Regions from separate parts of the Paraburkholderia sp. IW21 genome, predicted to be linked through region 2. Evidence: riboswitches for the same ligand, from Rfam matches in the RefSeq annotation. Region 2 holds a riboswitch; the other holds the start of a gene.
What was found. A riboswitch is a leader RNA that binds a small molecule or an ion and turns the genes downstream of it on or off. The one in region 2 is predicted to bind cobalamin.

Region 1 (10,975 bases), on a different contig from region 2:
GCGATTACGCCTTTCGCGACAAATATTCAGAAAAAATGGCACGAATAAGGCCGCGATTGGCGCAATTCGAGGGCGGCAGCTGGCTGCAACGCCCGCCGCTTTCACGCATTCCACCTCACCAACGTCCATTGCTGCGTCTGCTCATTCCTGCGCAGCCACACAACCGCGGCCATCTCCAGCGACCATCGCAGGCAGCGCTCCAGCGGCACGTCCAGCACCAGCGACGCGATCACCCGCATCACACCGGCATGCGTGACCACATAAGCCGGCGTCAATTCACGCGTCTGCGCGAACGCGTCGAACCACGCCCGCACCCGCGCGACGAATTGCGAAACGCTCTCGCCACCATGCGCACGCGCGTGTTCGAAGTTGGCTGCCCACGCGTCGAGCAAGCCACGATCGATCGCATCCCAACGCTGCTGCTCCCAATCGCCGAAGTTCATTTCCTTCAGACGGTCGTCGTGACTGAGCGCGCAGCCGAAATCGTTCGCCATGACCGCCGCCAGTGTCGCGCATCGCGTCAGCGGACTCGACATCAGCACGCGCGGTGGCGGCACCTGCAAGGTCGCGAGTTTCAATGCAAGGACGCTCGCGGATACGTCGACGTCCTCGGCGAGCGCCACGTCGCTGTGGCCATAGCACACGCCCGAATCGAGTGCGACGGCAGGATGACGAATCAGGACGATATCCATGCGAGCCCCACCAGGTAGATGCTCAATTCAAAGATCTGTTGCGCGAAGCCGAGGCAGTCGCCCGTGTAGCCACCGATGCGTCTGACGAAATAACGGCCCATTGCAAAACGCAGCGCCGCCAATACGGCGAGCGTCGCGCAAGCGAAGCGCCAATTCGGCGAAGCCAGCCCGTTCGGCCAGAGCAGCCACGGCAAACCGAACACCGCTGCGCAGAACAACGCGGGCCCACTCAAACGCTGGGCGACCGGCTTGGCTTTGCCTTCGGCGCGCACGTAGTCGAGCGTGGCCAGATAGCTGATTGCGCACGCGCGGCTCGCTGCATGCGCTGCAATCATCAGACTTGCGGCGCGCATCGGGGGCAACGCGGCGAGCGTTTGCCACTTCAATGCAAGCGTGATCACGAGCGCGATGGCACCGAAAGCACCGATGCGTGAATCATGCATGATGCGTAGTACAGCGTCGCGTGTAAAGGCGCCACCGAACGCATCGACGCAATCGGCGAGGCCGTCTTCGTGAAATGCGCCGGTGACCAGAAGCGATGCGGCCATCGACAGCAGCACCGCCACGCCCGCCGGAAACACGCGCAATGCCGCGAGATAGACCAGCGCGCTCATGCCGCCGATCAACACGCCGACGAGCGGAAAATAGCGCGCCGCCGCGTTCAGATAGTGCGGCTCATAGCCGACCCAACGCGGTACCGGCACGCGCGTGAAATAGCCGAGCGCCGTGAAAAAGTAGCGCAGTTCCGCGAGCGGGTTCATGAGTGAGCCGGGCGCACGTTTCCGTATGACGGCGCCTTGTATGACCGATCACACATCGCGATTCGCGACACCGGCCGATTCGAAGCTCGCCATTTCATTGACGAACGCGGCCGCCGCGCGCAGCAGCGGGACTGCGAGTACCGCGCCCGTGCCTTCGCCAAGACGCATATCCAGCGACAACAACGGCAGGGCGCCGAAATGATCGAGCATGCGCCGATGCCCCGCTTCGTTCGACGCGTGGGCGAACACACAATACTCGCGCACGTTCGATGCGAACGCATCGGCGACCAGCAATGCCGAGGTCGCGATGAAACCGTCGACAAGGATCGTCATCCGCGCTTGCGCGGCGGCGAGATACGCGCCGGTCATCATGGCGATTTCGAAGCCGCCAAAGGTGGCGAGCACATCGAGCGGATCGGTGGTGACGGCGTGATGCGCGAGCGCCGACGCCAGCACGTTGCGCTTTTTAGCGAGGCCTGCGTTATCGAGGCCCGTGCCCCGGCCGACGCATTCGTCGATCTGCACGCCGCACAAGCGGCTCATCAGACATGCGGCCGACGAAGTATTCGCAATCCCCATCTCGCCGAAACCAATCACGTTGCTGCCGAGCGCCGCGTGATGCCGTACGCGAACCGCGCCCGCCCGCATCGCGGCCAGCGCCTGTTCGTGCGTCATCGCGGGTTCGTGAGCGAAGTTGCGCGTGCCGGCCGCGACCGGAATGTCGACGAGTCCTTCAGTCGACGAGAGCGGCGTCGCAATCCCTGCGTTGACCACTTCGAGCTCGACGCCGGAAACCCGGCTCAGGGCATTGATCGCCGCGCCACCCGCGAGAAAGTTGGCGACCATTTGCGCGGTCACCGCTTGCGGATAAGGACTTACGCCTTCCTTCGCAATGCCGTGGTCGCCGACGAATACGATCATCGCCGGACGTTCGACCGTGGGATGCGTCGTATGCTGGATCAGCCCCATCTGGCGCGCGAGCGCCTCAAGCCGCCCCAGACTGCCGGGCGGCTTGGTCCTGGTATCGATGATGTGCTGCAACTCGGCACGCAGCGATTGATCGAGCGGTTCGACTTCGGACAATCCCGGCAAACCTGGCAAAGAAGTCATGGACGTTTCTAAAAGAGAAAATGTTTTGATGAACCGGTTAGCTTGCCGGAGTGTCACGGCTCGCCGGCGATTCGCGATGCGGGCGCGGCGCGGGAATCAGCGCCTCATGCTCGCCCTCGCGAATCAGAAGCAACGGATAGCCGAATGCGCGGCTCGTCAGCGTGGGCGTCAGCACGTCGTGCACCGGTCCGGCATAGGCACTGCCGTCGCCGTCGAGCAGCAGCGCATGCGTCGCGAAGCGGCGCGCGAGGTTCAGGTCGTGACACGAAAACATCACTGTACGCCGGGGCTCGCGCGTCCAGGCGGTCAGCGCCTCCAGGCAATCGATCTGATGATGCAGATCCAGGTGCGATAACGGTTCGTCGAGCAGCAACAATGGCGCGTCCTGGCACAGCACCGCGGCCAGCGCGACGCGTTGACGTTCGCCGCCTGAAAGCGACAGTACGTCGCGGGCAGCGAATGCGGCGAGGCCCAATGAGTCGAGGGCGGCATGCGCGGCAGCGCGATCGGCCTCGCCCTCCCAACCCCAGCCGGTCAGATGCGGAAAGCGGTTCAGCATCACGATATCGAGCACGCTCGCGCTGAATGCGTCGGGCGCGTTTTGCGGCATCAGAGCGCGACGTTGCGCGAGCGGCAACGGCTGCCAGTCCGCGAGACGCACGCCATCGAGTTCGACATGTCCCGCCGACGGCTGCGCCAAACCGGCGAGCGTGGATAGCAGTGTCGTCTTGCCCGCGCCGTTCGGCCCGGCGACGCACCAGATCTCGCCTTCGTAGAACGTATGCGTGAATGCGTCGAGCAAGGTGCGCGTGCCCGCGCGCAAGGTCAGGCGTTGCGCGCTGAGCGCGGCATGCGAGGCGTTATGTGTGTTCATCATCGACGTCGGCGCAGCAGCATCCACAGAAACACCGGCACGCCGACGATCGACGTAATCACGCCGACCGGCAATTGCGCCGGCGCAATCACCGTACGCGCGATCAAGTCCGCGCCCATCACCGCAACGCCGCCTCCGAGTGCCGCAGCGGGCAGCAGCATGCGCTGATCGTTGCCGAACGCAAGCCGCAGCATATGCGGCACCACCAGCCCGACAAAACCGATGGTGCCCGCAGTCGTGACCGCCGCGGCGGCCGCCAGCGACGCCACCAGATACACACGCAAGCGCAGCGGCATCACCGCCACGCCTAACGCCTGTGCGGCCGCATCGCCTCGCAGCAGCACATTAAGACGCGGCGCAGCGGGCACGATCGCAACCAGTACCACGAAGAGCGCGGCGAGCGCTGTCCACGGCATCGCGCCGCCGTTCAGATCGCCGGTCAGCCAGAACAGCATGCCGCGCAGACGATTGTCGGGCGCAAGGTTGAGCAACAAGGTAATGACGGCGCCCCACCCGGCTGCGATCACCGCACCGGTCAGCAGCAAACGTGGCGAGGTATCCTGCGGTTCGCCCCGCCACAACTCGCGGCGGGCGAGGCCGAGTACCAGCAGGATCGAGACGAATGCGCCCGCGAACGCGCTGGCATCGACAATCCACCACGCGCAACCGGCAATCATCGCGATCAGCGCGAACGTCGCCGCGCCGCCCGAGACGCCTAATACGTAGGGTTCGGCCAAGGGATTGCGCAACAGCACTTGCAGCAGCGCACCGGCTAATGCGAGCAACGCGCCGCATGCAAAGCCGGCCACCGCGCGCGGCAAACGCAGTGTGCGGACGATCTCGCCGGCCAGATCGGCAGACTCGACATGCGAGGCATGCGACGGCAGGAGCGCCGCCAACACGCGCGCAGGTGCAAGCGACACGCTGCCGAGTGCGAGCGAGGCCATCAGCACAGCCAGCGCGATTGCGGCAAGCGCGAACCAGATCGCAGCCGCGCGCTTCGCACTCATCACACGCAGCGTCGCGGGTATCGAACCCGGATTGCGGTTCATCCGCCTGAACCCGGAGAGGCGCACCCGTTACTGCTGCTGCCAACCGACCGTGACATAGGCACCGCGCCGCGGCGAGTTATACGAGTAGGCCGTTTCATAGTCCTTGTTCAACAGGTTCTGGATTTGCGCGGTCACGTACCACGCCTTTGTGATGTTGTAGCGCGCCGACAGATTCACCACGCCGTAGCCGCCCAGCTTGCCGCTGCTATCGTCGCGCGCGCCGCTCAATATCCACTCGCCGCCGACACGCCAACCGGCGATGCTGCGATTCACCGCCAGCGACGCGAAGCGCCGCGCACGCCGCACGAGGTCGGTATCGCTATCGAGGTCGACGGGATTTTGCAGCGTTATCGATGCGCGCACATCCGTCTTGCCCACGTGACCGCTCCACGATCCTTCGAGTCCCTGCACCTTCGCATGGCCGACGTTCTCTGCCAGATAGATGCCTGGCGTGACCTGCGGGTAGTCGATCAGATTCGAATAGCGCGTCTGGAACGCGCTCAGGCGCATCACGCCAAGCGCATTCGACGCGTACTGCAACGCTGCTTCGATCGAGTGGCTGCGCTCCGGCTGGATCGACGGATTGCCGCTGATCGGATAGTACAGATCGTCGAAGCTCGGCGCGCGGAACGAATCCGAATAGCTTGCAGTCGCCTTCCAATGCTCGGTGATGTCGAAACCGTAGCCGAGATAGTAACTGTTCGCCCCGCCGAAATCGGAATACTGATCGCGCCGCACGTTGGCCTGAATCTGGTTGCGCCCAAAGCGTCCTGTATAGCCGACAAAGCCCGAATCCACATGCCGGCCAGGCGCCGCGAACGTATCCGAGTCGAGGCTCTGATCGAGATGCTCGTAGCCGACCTGCAGCTTCTGTTGCGCGGCGAGCGCGAAATCGTTCTGCCAGGTGTACTGGCGATTGTCGGTATCGAAGCGGCCGTTGTAGATGCCGTTGGTATTCGACACGCTACGGTCGTCGCCTTCGGAGACGACGAAATGCGTGGTCCACCAGTCGGTCAGCTTGCCGTTCGCGAACGCCGACACCTGGCGCACCTTGCTATACAGGTTGTTCAGATCGGCCGGCACGCCGTACGCATTGTCGTAGCTGTTATTGCCGTTCGACTGGAAATACGTGACGCCTGCGTCCCACTTGTCGTTAAATTTGTGGCGCAGCGAAGCCGAGATACTTTCGTTCAGATAGCCGTTCGCGTTCGGATTCGCGTTAGGGGCCTGCGCAGGATTGAGCGACGAAAAACCGTCGTCTTTCGAGCGCGCGAGCGAGATGCTGAAGGTCGTCTTGCCGTCCTTATCCAAGGCGCCGTTCACGCCGGCCTGTTGCGTCTGCGTGTGATAGCTGCCGTAGCCCACCGAAAAATTGAAACGTGGCGGATGGTCGCCGCCAGCTTTGGTGAACACCTGTACCACGCCGCCGATTGCGCCCGAGCCGTACAGTGCCGACACGTTACCGTTCACGACTTCGACGTGATCGATCTGGTCGAGCGGAATCTGCGCGAGTTGCGGCGCGCCCAGACTCACCGAGTCGACTCGCACGCCATCGATCAGCAACAGCGATTGCGTCGACGACGCGCCACGCAGAAACAGGCTGGCAGTGGAACCCGGGCCACCCGTGCGCGAGATCTGCGCGCCGGGAGCGAGTTGCAGCAGACCGGGCAAATCGGTCGCGGCCGAATCGGCGATGTCCTGCTGATCGAATAGCGTGGTCGGCGGGATCGCCTCAGCGAGCGGTTGCGGCCCGCGCTCCGCGGTCACGACTACGGGCGACAACACCGTGGGCGATAGACCGGCAGCCCCCGTCTCGGCAGAAGAAGATGATGATGAAGACGAAGAAGACGATGAAGCCGCAGCCTGAGCGTGCACGACGAGCGGCAGACCCGCAAAGGCGAGCAACGCCGCGCGAGCGATGGGGGACAGCATGGGATGACATTCCTGTGGATAGCGTGCTCGCCCCGCTTCCCCGCAGGCCGATGCGTAACAAGGCGTCAGCGCGCTTTAACGTTTGCGCGGAGACAACCCTCTCCCTCTGGCCGGTATCCGGGCTGGCGACATATCGATCCCACCTTCCCACGCGTGACGCGCAGTGGCACACTCGCATGTTCAGCGTCGAACACACAATCAGGACCGACCTGCACGACGAATGCGGTCGCTTACCGTTGCGGGGGCAGCGCAGGTTCGCGCGTTCAGGCGAACGCCGCGCCCTGCTTCCCGTTTAACTGCGCGCACTGTTGAAAGCGCGCGCGGGCACCAAAGTGCGGCCAGTTTAGAAGCGGCCTTCGGACCCGTCAAGAACGGTCGAACCCTGCCCGATCTGTTCTGTTAAGGGCAGGTTATTGTCCGATGCGCGAGGTGTTTTTCGTCATAGGGTCGATAAAAGCCTGCACAAAGCGATGTTGTTACGTCTCGAAACGAGACAATTGTCGGAACCTGCGACATTCCGCGCTAAAATGCAATGTCTTTAGAGGACGCAGCAGATGCTCACCGAACTCGAAACACTTTCACAAAATATCGGCAAGCTGATCGCGATCAGCCAACGCCACAATGACGCGCGACTCGCGCTCGAAGAGCAGCTCGCCCAAACGCGCGCCGAAGCAGAGGCCACGCGTACCGACCTCGCGTTGATGCGCGAGGAGCGCGATGCGCTGCAAGCGGAACGTGATGCGCTGTCGGCAAAGATCGACGACGCTCAGGTCCGCCTGAATGCGATTCTCGAAAAGCTGCCGCGGGGCCGCGGGCAGAGCGAGCCGGACAATCAGCTCGATCTGCTCGAGGCCGCACCGCACGAGGTCGAAGCGGAGCGCGACGTCACCCGCCATGGAGAAAATGCATGACCACCAAGCAGATCGAAGTATCGATTCTCGGCGCACCGTATCGTCTCGCCTGCTCGGCCGAAACTGAAGGCGCGCTGCTTGAAGCGGTGGCACGCGTCGACGCCGAAATGTCGAAGATCCGCAATAACAGCAACGTACGCGGCACGGATCGCATTGCCGTCATGGCTGCGCTGTCGCTGGCATCGGAACTGCTTAAGCTGCAAACGAGCGTGAGACACGGAGAAGCATTTCCCGCCGAGGAAATCCGGCGTACAATGCATCAAATGAACGAACAACTGGGTACTGTGATTCAGCAGTACAGCATGCAGTAAATATCGAAAGGCCGGTCCTGAGACCGGCTGCGGATTCAAGCGAAATGCATGAGCGAAAACTCAGCAAACGTTTGGTTCACTCGGTGGGTTTCATCGTTTCAGCTTCATCGGTTTAGCTTCCCTGCCTGGTTCGCCAAGGTCATATATTCCTTGAACCAATGCCATGTGCACGGTTGTGGAAATTTGTAGCACGGGTGTGCGCGTCACTCTGTCTGATGTACCCGAAGTGCTGCTAACTGCGACCAATTCTGAACCCCCGGTTCAGGATGCCGGCCTAGCGGCTAAGGCGGGGACCTTATTTAGAACGGCATCGGACTTCGGTTCGGTGCCGTTTTTCTTTGGGTCTCGCGTTTTTCCTCTGCATCTTCAACCTCTTAACGTTCAACTCGACTCATGCGCTACTGGCTGATGAAGTCCGAACCGGACGAAGCAAGCATCGATCATCTCGCCCACGCACCGCAACACACGTTGCCGTGGACCGGCGTACGCAACTATCAGGCGCGCAACTTCATGCGCGACATGATGCAGGTGGGCGACGGCGTACTGTTCTATCACTCGAGTTGTCCGGAGCCCGGCATTGCGGGGCTCGCGGAGGTATCGTCCACCGCCTACCCGGACCCCACGCAATTCGACAAGAAGAGCCCCTACTACGATCCGAAGTCGTCGCAGGAAACGCCGCGCTGGCTGCTCGTCGATGTGGTGTTCAAGAAGAAAATCCCGTTGATTCCGTTGGCCGCGTTGCGCGAGCATAAGGAATTGAAGGACATGCGCGTGCTCGCCAAAGGCAACCGACTGTCGATCACGCCGGTGAGCGAAGCCGAATGGCGCTTCATCACCAAGCGCCTTGTTTAAGGTTGCATACGCACATGCGAGACGGTGTCGCTGAATCGTAGGCATGCCGGCACGCACACCAGGGCGCACGTTGAAGCAAACCTCAAATTAGGGAACCAAGCCCAGGTTACAAGCGCCTAACGGACTCGCAAACGTTGTGCCACTGCACGGCGTTCGCTCCCATCGTGCACAACCTGTTTCAAGCAAGGAGTCCAGGAATGACAAAAAACACCGCACGAGCACTTGCTCTCGCCCTCGTATGCGCCGCTCCTGCCGCGCTCGCGCTGACGCCGGCCATGGCCCGCGCGCAGGGCGTGACGCAGTATCAGCCCGCGGGCGTACTGTCGCTGAATGCACAGGCAAGCGCGGAAGTGCCGCAAGACGTCGTCGATATCACGCTGTTCTATGAACAGGAAGCGAGCGATCCGTCGGCACTCACGTCCACGCTGAATCAGCGCGCCGATGCAGCGCTGCAGAAAGCCAAGGGTGTGAACGGTGTGACGGCCCGCACGGGTTCGTTCTCGATCTATCCGTCCACTGATCGCGACGGCCGCATTTCCGCATGGCGCGGGCGTACGGAGGTCGTGCTCGAATCGCACGACTTCGCTGCGGCGTCGAAGCTCGCGGGTCAGATGGCATCGATCATGCAAGTCGGCAACGTGCAGTTCTCACTGTCGCCGCAAGCGCAGCGTGCCGCTGAGCAGAAGCTCACCGGCGAGGCAATCAGGTCGTTCCGTGAGCAAGCTGCTTCGTCGGCACAGGCGTTCGGCTACAGCGGCTATTCGATTCGCGAGGTGAACGTCGGGCACAACGGAGTCATGCCGCGTCCGATGATGATGATGAGCGCGCGCGCAATGAGCGCCGACGCGAAGGCCTCGGCACCGGTGCCGCTTGAAGGCGGCACGTCGACTGTAACGGTCAATGTGTCGGGCTCGGTGCAGATGAAGTAACGCGTTGTTGCGCCAGAAGCACTGCTTCGAAGCTGTAAGCGAAAAAACCACGGCATGCCGTGGTTTTTTTATTGGCTACGATAAAACGCAGCGTTCAATTGGCGCCGACCGCCTGTGCCGGTTCACGCCGCGCACGGCGATAGGACCACACCAATAGCCCGATCCCCACGACGATCATCGGCAGCGAGAGCCATTGGCCCATCGATAGGCCCATTGCCAGAAGCCCAAGGAAATCGTCCGGCTCACGCGCGAATTCGACGGTGAAACGTGCAAGGCCGTAACCAATCAGGAACATCGCGGAGATCGCGCCCATGGGCTTCGGTTTGCGCGAGAAGAAGAACAGCACGAAGAACAGCGCCACGCCTTCCAGCGCGATCTCATACAACTCCGACGGATGCCGCGGCAGCATGTGATATTGCGCGAACACTTCGTTCAGATGCCACTGCGCGGCCAGTTGCGGATGCGCGGTGAGCCACGTGGCGTCGTCGGGTGCGGCGCCCGGAAACAGCATCGCCCACGGCGACGCCGGATCGGTCACGCGACCCCATAACTCGCCGTTGATGAAGTTGCCGAGGCGGCCGGCCGCGAGCCCTGTGGGCACCATCGGCGCGACGAAATCGGTGACCTGCAGCCAGGAGCGTTTGCGCTGATACGCGAACAGCACCATGGCCAGCGTCACGCCGAGAAAGCCGCCGTGAAACGACATGCCGCCTTCCCACACCTTGAAGATGTCGAGCGGATGCGCGAAGTAAAAGCTTGCCTTGTAGAACAGCACGTAGCCGATCCGGCCGCCGAGAATCGTTCCGAGCACGCCATAGAACAGCATGTCGTCGATATCCTTGACGGTCCAGCCTTGCGCGGCGACATACGGCAAACGCAGCCGCAGCCGGCCGACGACAATCGCCGCGACGAACGCGACGAGGTACATCAGTCCGTACCAGCGCACAGCGACCGGCCCCAGATGAATGGCTATGGGGTCAATATTCGGGTGAATGAGCATCGTATTGTTATGGGGTTATGGGCAGTTCGGGTTCAGAAGCGGGTTTTCCAGGCGATCTTCCGGTAGCAGGCAGCGGTTTGCGCACCATGCAGCGCATGCGTTGGACGGTTCGGAACGCAATGCGTTCGCGGCGGCGTCGAACCTACACACCGGGCGCAACGCCCCGGGTTTCGAGCGTGGCCGCATGCGCACGCACAATCTCGATGAAGCCGGCCAGCACCGGACTCACCTCCGCCGTGCGCCAGACCAGTCCCGTCTCGATCGCCGGCACCGATTCGGAGAGCGGCCGGTACACGACGCCGGTGCGGCGCAGATTACGCAACGATTGCGGCACCAGTGCGACACCCATGCCGGCCGACACGAGGCTTACGATCGTCTGCATCTGGATCGCCTCCTGGCCGACCCGGGGCGCAAGTCCCGCCACGCCGTAGCAATCCATAATGATGTCATAAAAGCCTGGCGCCAAACGTCTTGGGAAGATCACGAGGGGCGCATCGGCGACATCGCGCAGGCTGATCGGCGTGTCCAGCCACTCTGCGTGCGGGTCGGCA
Region 2 (10,975 bases):
CTACACGCACCACGCATGACAGATCCTCCGGCACCTTGCCGAGGCCCGCGAGACTGTACACGTGCTCGGGTCCGAACTGCCGTGCAATCTGCAACGCGTCGCCGGTGCCCCCGAGCAGCAACACCCGCATCATTGCGCGGCTCCGATCAGATTGCCCTGGCGGTCGATCGCGAACATTTCGACGGCGACCTGCGGCGGCACGATATCGCGTGCTACCGCGAGCGCATGCTGGCAGACGATATCGCCGAGCGGCACGTTTTGCGCGCGCGCCAATGCGACCGCCTGCTGGCTCGTATTGGCCGTGCGGATTGCCGTCTGCAAGGCATCATCCGCGCCATGTTCGGCGGCCCACGCCGCAAGCCGTTGCAGATCGATGCTCGAATTCCGGCTGTGCAAATCGAGGTGTCCCGCCGCCAGCTTGCTGAGCTTGCCGAAGCCGCCGCACACGCTCAAGCGCTCGACCGGCGCGCGTTTCATATGCTTGAGCACCGCGCCGACGAAGTCGCCCATTTCGATCAGCGCGATATCCGGCAGACCATAATGCGCACGCATCGCGTCTTCGCTCGCGTTGCCGGTGCAGGCGGCGAGATGCACGTAGCCGTTCGCACGCGCGACGTCGATGCCCTGATGAATCGACGCGATATACGCCGAGCACGAGAACGGCCGCACGATGCCGGTGGTGCCGAGAATCGACAAGCCGCCGAGAATGCCGAGGCGCGGGTTCATCGTTTTCAGCGCGAGTTCTTCGCCTCCTTCGACGCCGATCGTCACTTCGAAACCGCCGTGGTATCCATGCTCCACCGCGAGATCGGTCAGATGCGCGGTCATCATCTTGCGCGGCACCGGATTGATCGCCGGTTCGCCGACCGGCAGCGTGAGGCCGGCACGCGTCACCGTGCCGACACCCGGCCCCGCCCGAAAAATCACGCCCGGTTCAGCGCAAAGCCGCACGCGGGCGAACACGATTGCGCCGTGCGTCACGTCGGGGTCGTCACCGGCATCCTTGACGGTGCCGGCTTCCGCGCCGTCGGCGCTCAGGCGGCAAAACACCAGCGGCATCGGCACATGCTGGCCCTTCGGCAACACGATCTCCGCGACCTCGCTGACGACACCCGCAAGCAGCAGGCGTGCCGCCGCGAGCGACGTCGCGGTGGCGCAACTGCCGGTCGTGTAGCCGCTACGCAGCGGCGCGGGTTGTTCGGGCGTTTCTTCGCGCATTACGGTTGAGCAGGTGAGTCGGCGGCCTTGGTGACTTCAAGCAGCGTGATCGGCAGCGCCTGGCGCCACGTATCGAAGCCGCCAAGCGGCTGCGCGTCGGCGAGCGCGATGCGGGTCAGCGTGCCGCCATATTGCTCACGCCACGCCGTCAGGGCCGCCTCGCCTTGCAAGGTGACCGCGTTGGCGACCAGCCGGCCGCCCTCACGCAGACGCGCCCAGCAAGCGTCGAGCACGCCCGGCACCGTCGCGCCGCCGCCGATGAACACGGCATCCGGCACCGGCAGCCCCGCCAACGCATCAGGCGCGCGGCCGGCCACCAGTTGCAAACCGGGCACGCCCAACGCATCGCGATTGTGCTCGATAAAACGCTGCCGCTCCGCGTGCCCTTCGATCGCGATAGCGCGGCAGGTCGGGTGCGCGCGCATCCATTCGATGCCGATCGAACCGCTACCCGCGCCCACATCCCACAGCAATTCACCCGGCGTCGGCGCAAGGCGCGCCAGCGTGATCGCGCGTACGTCGCGTTTGGTCAACTGACCGTCGTGGCGAAAGGCGTCGTCGGGTAAACCGGAAGTCAGCGGCAGACGCGGAGCGCCTTCCGTTGCACAGCATTCGAGCGCAATCAGGTTCAGCGCCGCCACTTCGCCCGTGGACCATTGATCCGCTCGGCCGTCGATGCGCCGCTCGAGATCGCCGCCCAAATGCTCCAGTACGGTCATCCGGGTCGCGCCGAAACCGCGGGTGTCGAGCCATTCGGCCAGCGCAGCAGGCGTGCGTCCGTCAGCGCTCAACACGAACACGCGCGCGCCGTCATGCAAATGGGTATTCAACGTCGGAAGCGGCCGGCCTACCAGCGAGACCGTCGCGACATCCTGCAATGGCCAGCCGAGCCGCGCGGCCGCCAGCGACAACGACGACGGCGCGGGCAGCACCCGCAACTCGCCTGGCGGCAGCTGCCGCGCCAAGGTCGCACCGACCCCAAACAGCATGGGATCGCCGCTCGCCAGCACGCACACGGGGGCCGCGCGCTCCGCCAGCAACGGCGCGAGATCGAACGGACGCGGCCATGCCGCACGGCGCGCGGCGAGGCGCGCAGGCAACATCGCCAGATGACGTTCGCCGCCGTAAACCACCGACGCTTCCAGCAAAGCACGCCGCGCGGGCCTCCCCAAGCCGGCGAAGCCGTCATCGCCTATGCCCACCACGGTCAGCCACGCCGGCATGCATCCATCCTCATTCTGTATCTTCAAATAGTGCGCTGTGCCACGCCGATCAAAGCGTCCAGCCTCGTTGTGCTGTTCGAAAAAAGGCATAATACAGCCGCCGGTGCCCTTCGGGGCCGAAGAGGGAACACAGTGTCACTGTGGCTGCCCCCGCAACTGTATGCAGCGAGTCCGCCTGCGCTCCGCGCCACTGGTTCAACCGGGAAGGCAGCGGCGGACCATGACCTGCCAGCCAGGAGACCTGCCGGCGAGACTGTTCGTGCCAGCCTACATCGGGCGGGGTGTACCGATGCCGCAGTAATGCCCCTCGCGGCTTGCTCGGGCCGTCGCGCGACGCTAAACCCGGTGTCCGTCTTGAATCAAGCTTCGCCCTCCACCGCTTTACCTGACGCAGCCCTTGCGCTGCGGCCGTCGGCATGCCCGGGGCTGCTGCGCATCGTCGCCGCGCGCGACGGTGGGATTTGCCGGATCAAATTGCCCGGCGGCGAGTTGAGCGCGGCGCAGGCTGCCGTGATCGCCGACGCGAGCGAGCAGCACGCGGCCGGCGTGATCGAGCTGACCAATCGCGCGAATCTGCAAGTGCGTGGGGTGCGGGTCGGCCATGAAGCGGCGTTGATCGCGGCGCTGATCGATGCGGGCCTTGGCCCCGCTCCGGCGACCGGCGCAAGGCAAGCGTCAACCTTGATACCGGCATCCGCTGCAGACGATGTGCGCAATGTGATGGTGAGCCCTGCTGCCGGACGCGATCCGTTTGCGCTGTTCGACACCACGCAGCTCAGCGCCGAACTGCTCACGCTGCTGCAAACCGAAGCGCGTTTCGCGGGGCTATCGCCGAAATTCGCGTTGTCGCTCGACGGCGGTGAGCGTCTTGCCCGGGTGGATCATCCGCATGATGTCTGGTTGGCGGCGACGCAAACTGAAGACGGTGTGCGATTTGTGTTCGGTTTGGGGGGATGCCCAGCTGCGGTGACGAACGCGGGTGCGGGTGCGCTTGCCGCTGTACTGCCTTCGCAAGTCCCTGATCTTGTCCGCGCACTGCTGCACACGTTCCTCGATCTGGCTGCAGCCGATGCCATGCGTATGCGTCACCTGCTGGCCGCACATTCCGTCGACGCCGTATTGCAGCACGCTCAAACGTATGTCGATTTTCCGCTGTCACGTGACCCATCGCTCGCGAACTGGCGACGCGCCACGCCAGCCGACGCCACGCTGCGACTCGGCGCGCACGCGCAACGGGTAGTGGGAACGTGGCACGTAGGCGGCCAGCCGCCGCTCGGACGCCTCGACACCGCGACCTTGCGCGGCGTTGCCACGCTCGCGCAACAGCGCGGCAACGGTACGCTTCGCATGACCCCCTGGCAAAGCGTGTTGCTGCCCGATATCGCATCGGACGCGGTGCCTGCCGTGCTCGCCGCAATGAACGCGCTAGGCCTCGCCTGTGACCCCGCGCAGCCTGGTACGCGCTTGATCGCCTGCGCCGGCTCTACAGGCTGTGCAAAAAGCCTCGCCGATACCAAGGCCGACGCGCTGCTTTTAGCGGATCGCCTGCCCGACGGTGTCGACGTCCATCTAAGCGGATGCCAACGCTCTTGTGCCGCCGCGCACCGCGCGCCCTACACGCTGCTGGCGGTGGCCCCCGGCGCATACGACCTTTACCGACGTGACGCCTCACCGGGTTTCGGTGACTGCGTCGCGCACCAACTCACGATCGAACAGGCCGCCGACATGCTCGAACACCTGGTCCGGAGCCCTTCAGATGCTTGATTACATTCGCGACGGTCAGGAGATCTATCGCCAATCCTTCGCGACGATACGCGCGGAGGCCGACCTCTCGCGCATCCCCGCCGACCTCGAAAAGCTCGCCGTGCGCGTGATCCACGCGTGTGGCATGGTCGACGTGATTGAAGATCTTCGGTTTTCTGAAGGCGCAGGCGCTGCAGGCCGCGCGGCACTCGCGCAAGGCGCGCCGATTCTGTGCGATGCCGGCATGGTGGCGCAAGGCATCACGCGCGCGCGATTGCCCGCTAACAACGAAGTGATCTGCACACTCACGCACGAAGACGTGCCTGGATTGGCGCGCGAACTCGGCAATACGCGCTCGGCCGTGGCGCTCGAATTGTGGCGACCGCATCTGGCCGGGAGTGTCGTCGTGATCGGCAACGCGCCGACCGCGCTGTTTCATCTGCTCGACATGCTCGACGCCGGCGCGCCAAAACCCGCGTTGATTCTCGGCTTTCCAGTGGGCTTTGTCGGCGCGGCCGAATCGAAAGCAATGCTGGCCGAAGACAGTCGCGGCGTGCCCTACGTCGTGGTGCACGGCAGACGCGGCGGCAGCGCGATGGCCGCCGCCGCGGTGAACGCGCTGGCCACGGAGGTCGAGTAAATGACCGTGCAAGGACGTTTATTCGGCCTCGGCGTCGGCCCCGGCGACCCGGAACTCATCACACTGAAAGCGCTGCGTTTGCTGAAGGCGGCGCCCGTAGTCGCGTACTTTGTCGCGAAGGGTAAGAAGGGCAACGCGTTCAGCATCATTGAAACGCATTTGCATGACGCTCAGCAGCATCTGCCGCTCGTTTATCCGGTCACCACCGAAGCGCTCGAGCCGCCGCTTTCCTATGAAGCGATCATCGCCGATTTCTACGACACCGCTGCGGAGATCGTCGCCGGCCATCTCGGTGCAGGCCGCGACGTCGCGGTGATTTGTGAAGGCGACCCGTTTTTCTACGGCTCGTATATGTATTTGCACGACCGGCTCGCGGCGCGCTTCGAGGCCGAAGTCGTGCCCGGCGTGTGCTCGATGCTCGGCGGTGCGGCTGTGCTCGGTTCGCCGCTGGTGTATCGCAATCAGAGTTTGTCGGTGCTCTCCGGCGTGTTGCCTGAGGACGAATTGCGCCGGCGTCTCGCCGATGCGGACGCCGCGGTCATCATGAAACTCGGCCGCAATTTCGACAAGGTGCGGCGCGTGCTCGGCGAACTCGGTCTCGCGCATCGCGCGCTTTACGTGGAACGCGCGACGATGGGCAATCAGCGCATCGTGCCGCTCGCCGACGTCGATCCGATGGCGTCGCCGTACTTTTCGCTGCTCGTCGTGCCGGGGGAAAAATGGCAAGGATGACGCCGCCCGCGATTGTGATCCTCGGCGTGGGCGCGTTGACGACTGCGAGGCGTATCCAGGCCCTGTATGCGGGTTCCCAGGTGCATGCTTTGCATGGGCGTGTCGAGGCTGATGTCTCGTACACGGAGCTCGGCGCGCATCTGCGTGGTTTGTATGCGCGCGGCACGCCGATCGTCGCGTTGTGCGCGGCTGGGATCGTGATTCGTTGCGTCGCGCCGTTGTTGTCGAACAAGGGCGTCGAGCCGCCGGTACTCGCGGTTGCCGAAGACGGCAGCGCGGTTGTGCCTTTGCTCGGCGGACTAGCCGGCGTCAACGTGATGGCGCGTGAGATTGCGGCTGCGTTGGCTGTATCGCCGGCGATTACGACGAGCGGAGAATTGCGCTTCGGCACGTGCGTGCTGAATCCGCCTGAAGGCTATGCTCTCGCCGATATAGCGCAAGGCAAGCGCTTCGTTTCGGACCTGCTGGCGGGCGAAAACACGCGGATCGAAGGCGACGCACCGTGGCTCGACGATGCGCAACTGCCTCGCTCTGCGTCGGCGCGTCTCGCGATTCGCGTGACGCCGCGCGTGTGGGATGGGCGTGATGACGAGTTGGTGATTCATCCGCGGAGTGTGGTGGCGGCGGTGACGGGTGCGGGTGCGGGTGCGGCGATCGCAGCACGCGTGCGCGAGGCATTGGACACGCATGGTCTTGCGGCGCTTTCACTGGCGGCACTCCTGGCTTCGGCAGAACGAATGGCAGACCCGGTGCTTGCCGAGGCCGCAGCGAGCTTGAACGTGCCGCTGCGCTTCGCACAGACACGTCCCGAAGATGGCGAGCCGCCAGGCAGCTTGCTGCATGCTGCGTTACGCATCCCCTACGAAACGCTCCACAAGGATTCAGATTCAGGCGTTGCGCTGGCATTGGCGCCTTTGGCAATCGATCCAGAGACGATCGGTCGTCCGCGCGGCCGATTGACTGTGATCGGCCTCGGCCCCGGCAGTGCGGAACTCATGGTGCCCGCCGCTCGCACAGCGCTGAACGAAGCCACCGATATCCTCGGCTACGAAACCTACGTAAAAATGGCCGGGCCGTTTCGCGCGGATCAACGCGTACACGGCACGGACAATCGCGAGGAGATGCAACGCGCGCGTCACGCGTTCGAGTTGGCCAGCACGGGACGGTCCGTGGTGATGGTGTCGTCGGGCGACCCCGGCGTGTTTGCGATGGCGGCTGCGGTGCTTGAAGCGCTGGAAGGCTCGCACGCCCCGGATTGGCGCGCAGTCGAATTGTCGATCGTGCCGGGCGTGTCAGCGGCCATGGCCACCGCGGCTCAAGCCGGCGCGCCGTTGGGCCATGACTTCTGCATGCTGTCGCTGTCCGATAACCTGAAGCCGTGGACGATCATCGAAAAACGCCTCCGGCATGCGGCCGAAGCGGATCTGGTGATGGCGTTTTATAACCCGATCTCCCGCGCGCGACCGTGGCAACTCGACAAGGCATTGGATATCGTTCGGCAATATCGCGCTGCGGTTACCAAAGTGGTGCTCGGGCGCGATATCGGCAGACCGGGCAGTACGCTGCGTACGATTACGCTCGGTGAACTGCGCTCATCAGATGTGGATATGCGGACGATGGTGATCGTCGGATCGTCGACGACGCGAGGGTTTGCTAACGGCGTCGACGGTGGTGAGTGGGTTTATACGCCGCGATGGTATGAGTGAATCGAAGCGCGCCGGCCGATCGCTGCCGCATGCATCTCCTAAGCCGCCGCCTTCAAATCCTCGATCGCGCGCTGCCTGACACCCAGATCATCCCAAAGCTCCGGATGGCACGTAAAAACCAGAATCTGGTGCCGCGTAGCCGCATCGATCAGCGCGCGCTTGATCGCATCGCGCCGCGCCGCATCGGTATGCACGGCCGCATCGTCGAGCATCAGCAAGGTCGGGCGGCCCGACGCCTTTAAAAGATCCGCATAGGCCAGCCGCGTCAAAATACCAAGTTGTTCCCGCGTGCCGAAGCTCAACGCATCGAGCGTATCCGCACGGCCATAACGATCCAACGTCGCGGGACTCAGATCGTCGCCAAGCGCAATCGTCGACTGCGGGAAAATCCGCTTGAGGTAGTGTCCAAGCCGTTCGGTCAACGGCGCACGCAGTTGCGCCACGGCCGCATCGCGTTCGTCGACGAGCACCTCGTCGAGCAAACTCAACGCACTTGCCCGCAAGCCAAGTTCGTCCTGGCGGCGCGTGGCCTGCTCCACCGATGCCTTCAGCAAGGCAAGACGCTCCCCGAGTCCTGATGCGCCGACCGTCTCCAACTGACTGCGCACATGCGCGATCCGCAATTGCCGTTCGTGTTGCTCGTTGCGCGCGAGTTCCGCCGACGCGCGATAGCGTTTCGCCTCAGCCGCCGGATCGTCCAGACGCGCCGCTTCCAACTCACGCTCGCGTCCTTCGAGCTGCTTCTTCATCGCCTCGACCTGCACGCGCTGCTCGACGATTTTCGTCTGCCACTGCGCACGGTTGCGGCAAAACGCTTCGTCGCCCAGTTGCGCTTCCTTGCGTTGCAACTGCGTGGCGAGCGATTCCGTCGTGGCCGTCGCGGTGGATTTGCTTTCCGCCGCCTGCGTCAGTACTTTTCTGGCGGACTCCAATGCATCACGCGCGATGTCGGCATTCCGGCGAGCCTCGTCGAGCGGTAACGCGGTGGACGCGTCAGGCAATAGAGCCAGCCGCTCATTCGATGTTTGCAGCCGTGCGGCGGCCGAAGCCAACGCTGCACGCAGCGCGTCGATACCTTGCGGTGCATGCACCTCAAGAATCTTCGCCTGGCTTTTCTGCTGTGCGACCAGCGCCTTCCATTGCTCCTGCCTAGCCTCGGCTTCGCCCGGCGATGCCACGCCCAGCGTCTGCAACACCTGCGCATGCCGGGTTTCGAGCGACACCCGCTCCGACAATTGCGCGGACAGATCCGAAACGCCCGGAATCACACGCAATTCGCCTAGTTCGCCCAGGCCGATCAGCTTCTCCTCGTCGAGCGGCAGCACGCCCTCGCCGCTTACCTTTGCACCGCCGATCGTAATCGCACCATTCAGCCGGTATTCGATACGCGTCATCGCCGCTTCGGTCCGCGCGCGCAGCACGGTCAACTCGGCATCGAGCGACTGGAGCCGCTTCAATTGCGCGCCGTCGATTTCAAGCGCGGCAGCGGCGCGCGTCGCCTCCAGCACGGCCTCGTTCGCCTTGCCCGCAGCGGCGATCGCCGCTTCAAGCCGCTCGCTCTCGGCGCGATGCAGCGCGATCTGGCTGCGCAAATCGCCCGCGGTCACCGCAGCGTTAGCGAGTTCGTGCGCGCGGTTCGCGTCGGCGTACACCTGTTCGAATTGCGCCACGCTCGCCTGAGCCTGCGCATGTTCGTTCTGCAGCGCCGACACGTTGGCTCGCGCGACGTCGAGTTGCTGACGCTCGCGCGCCACGGCCGCTTCCAGTTCGGTCGCGCGCTGCTCCTGCTGCACCGACAGCGCCAGTTCCGCATCGCTCAATTTCAGCGACTGCACGAGGCCCTGAAAACTGCGTTCGAGTTCCGCCGCGGCATCGGCGCGTTGCTGCGCCTGCACGGCCTTCTGCTCATGAAGCGCCCAGGGGCGCTTGCGCTGCGCATCGTCGAAGGCTTCCTGCTGCGTGGCAAGCCGCACGATGTTCTCGTCGAACTGCTGGCGCTGCTGCTCCAGATCGTCGCGCTCTTCAATCAGCGCAGCCAAGGTCTGCTCGGCTTCGGCCAGCGGCCCGGTGGACTTCTGCGTGCGCGCAGTGAGCAGTTGACGAAGCTCGCGCTGCACGGCGGCAATCAGCGCATCCTCGCCCGCTGATTCGCTGCTGCCCGACAGTTGCGACAACGCATCGCGCAGATACTGCGCCGCGTGTCCCGTGGAATCGCGCACCTCCTGCGTGCCGCCTTGTTGCACCCACAACAAACCAGGGACGCCGGCGTTTTCGGCCTTGAGCGGTCCACGCGCAGGACGCGAAAAGCCGAGCAATGCGGCGAGCTTGTCTTCTGCTTCATCCTCGCCGAACACCGCCTGACCGATTTTCAGCTCGCAGCGCTGCCGAGTGACGAACTGCTTCGACAGCTTGCAGCCGGTGCCGTCCATATCGAACGTCACTTCGACCGACGGCTGCCCGCTCGCCTTACCCCACGGCAGCAGATCTTTCAGATGCGAGGCCTTGTAGCGTTCGAGGAACACCGCCCGCACGGCTTCGGCGATCGTGCTCTTGCCGGCCTCGTTCGGGCCGGTGAACAGATTGAGTCCGGGCTCTAGATCGTCGATCACGAGCCGTCCGGTGAACTGCTTGAACTCCTGAATCGCGATACTTTCCAGCTTCATGCGGACCTCGCTTCGCGCGGCAACTCACGTTGAAAACGCGCCAGAAGCAACAACGCCTCCGCCGCGCGCTTGACCTGTTGCGGGTCGGACTGCGGGTCCTCCTGCAAGCCTCGCAGACGCGCCACCACCTTGGCCAGGTAGCCGCTCTGCGCGCCGAGTTCGGCGAGGTCGTCGGCGGTGGGCAACACTTGCAGGCCGCTCAGATCGACCCGTAGGGCGCGCACTCGCGCGCGAGTCTCTTCCACCGCGACGCGAATCGCTTCGGCTTCGGCCAGCGCGGTCGTGCCGCTTACTGTTAGCCGCAGCACGTCGTTACCGCCCAACGCGCTGAGACGCGCCTTCAGCGAATCCCCATCGGTCGGCACCGAAATCGTCTCTTCCCAGCGATGCCATTGATATTTGCCGACCCGCACCGCTTCGACGGCCGGCGCTGCACCGGGCTCAGTCAGCGTGACCTCGAGCATGAAGCCCGGATCGTTGCCGCGGAACCGATCCTGTTCGTGCGTGCCGGCATACCAGGTGCGTTCGTCGACGCGCAAATGACCGTGCCAGTCGCCCAGCGCGAGATAGTCCAGACGCGCGCTCGCGGCACGCGTCGGCACGATCGGGTTCGACGAATCGATGCCCTCCTGCAGAATCCCGCTCACGCTGCCGTGCGCGAGCCCGACTCGGTGATAACCAGGCGGGCTCTCCGTTGTGTCGAAGAATCCCGTGGTGTCGTCGTAGGTGATACGTTGCGTGAGCGGCGCGCAGAGCAACGCGCACTTGCAAGCGTCGAGCGCCACCACGCCGGGTTCGAGCACCACCCGAACGTTCGGCGCAATGCAATTCAGGCGCTGCGCACGGGTCCAGACACTCTCGACCAATGCGGCATCGTGATTGCCCGGCAGCATGATCCACGGACCGGAGAACGCCTGCAGCGCGCCGAACAAACGGCGGATCACGGTGTCCGATACGGTCTGCAGATCGAACACGTCGCCGGCGACCAGCACGGCGTCGACCTTGCGCGCCGCCGCTTCCTCGGCGATCCGGCGCACGGTTTCGAAGCGT

Region 1: it holds a riboswitch for cobalamin, as region 2 does, so the genes downstream of both, ACAX43_RS10595 (TonB-dependent receptor domain-containing protein) here and cobG (precorrin-3B synthase) in region 2, are expected to answer to the same signal.

What each region holds. Positions count from the first base shown of each region.
Region 1 covers NZ_JBGGWA010000004.1:29,088-40,062, forward strand. Annotated here, with positions in the region: gene cobC (alpha-ribazole phosphatase) at 102-692, opposite strand; gene ACAX43_RS10575 (adenosylcobinamide-GDP ribazoletransferase) at 677-1,453, opposite strand; gene cobT (nicotinate-nucleotide--dimethylbenzimidazole phosphoribosyltransferase) at 1,502-2,563, opposite strand; gene ACAX43_RS10585 (ABC transporter ATP-binding protein) at 2,601-3,440, opposite strand; gene ACAX43_RS10590 (FecCD family ABC transporter permease) at 3,437-4,489, opposite strand; gene ACAX43_RS10595 (TonB-dependent receptor domain-containing protein) at 4,517-6,421, opposite strand; cobalamin riboswitch at 6,512-6,768, opposite strand; gene ACAX43_RS10600 (ATPase) at 6,976-7,332, shown strand; gene ACAX43_RS10605 (cell division protein ZapA) at 7,329-7,643, shown strand; RNA gene ssrS (6S RNA) at 7,759-7,940, shown strand; gene ACAX43_RS10615 (EVE domain-containing protein) at 8,037-8,495, shown strand; gene ACAX43_RS10620 (SIMPL domain-containing protein) at 8,693-9,424, shown strand; gene lgt (prolipoprotein diacylglyceryl transferase) at 9,519-10,424, opposite strand; gene ACAX43_RS10630 (LysR family transcriptional regulator) at 10,567-10,975, opposite strand, start outside.
Region 2 covers NZ_JBGGWA010000007.1:134,324-145,298, reverse strand. Annotated here, with positions in the region: gene ACAX43_RS18270 (cobalt-precorrin-6A reductase) at 1-133, opposite strand, end outside; gene ACAX43_RS18265 (cobalt-precorrin-5B (C(1))-methyltransferase) at 130-1,218, opposite strand; gene cbiE (precorrin-6y C5,15-methyltransferase (decarboxylating) subunit CbiE) at 1,218-2,441, opposite strand; cobalamin riboswitch at 2,526-2,705, shown strand; gene cobG (precorrin-3B synthase) at 2,787-4,205, shown strand; gene ACAX43_RS18250 (precorrin-8X methylmutase) at 4,198-4,824, shown strand; gene ACAX43_RS18245 (precorrin-2 C(20)-methyltransferase) at 4,825-5,556, shown strand; gene cobJ (precorrin-3B C(17)-methyltransferase) at 5,553-7,262, shown strand; gene ACAX43_RS18235 (AAA family ATPase) at 7,301-9,925, opposite strand; gene ACAX43_RS18230 (exonuclease SbcCD subunit D) at 9,922-10,975, opposite strand, start outside.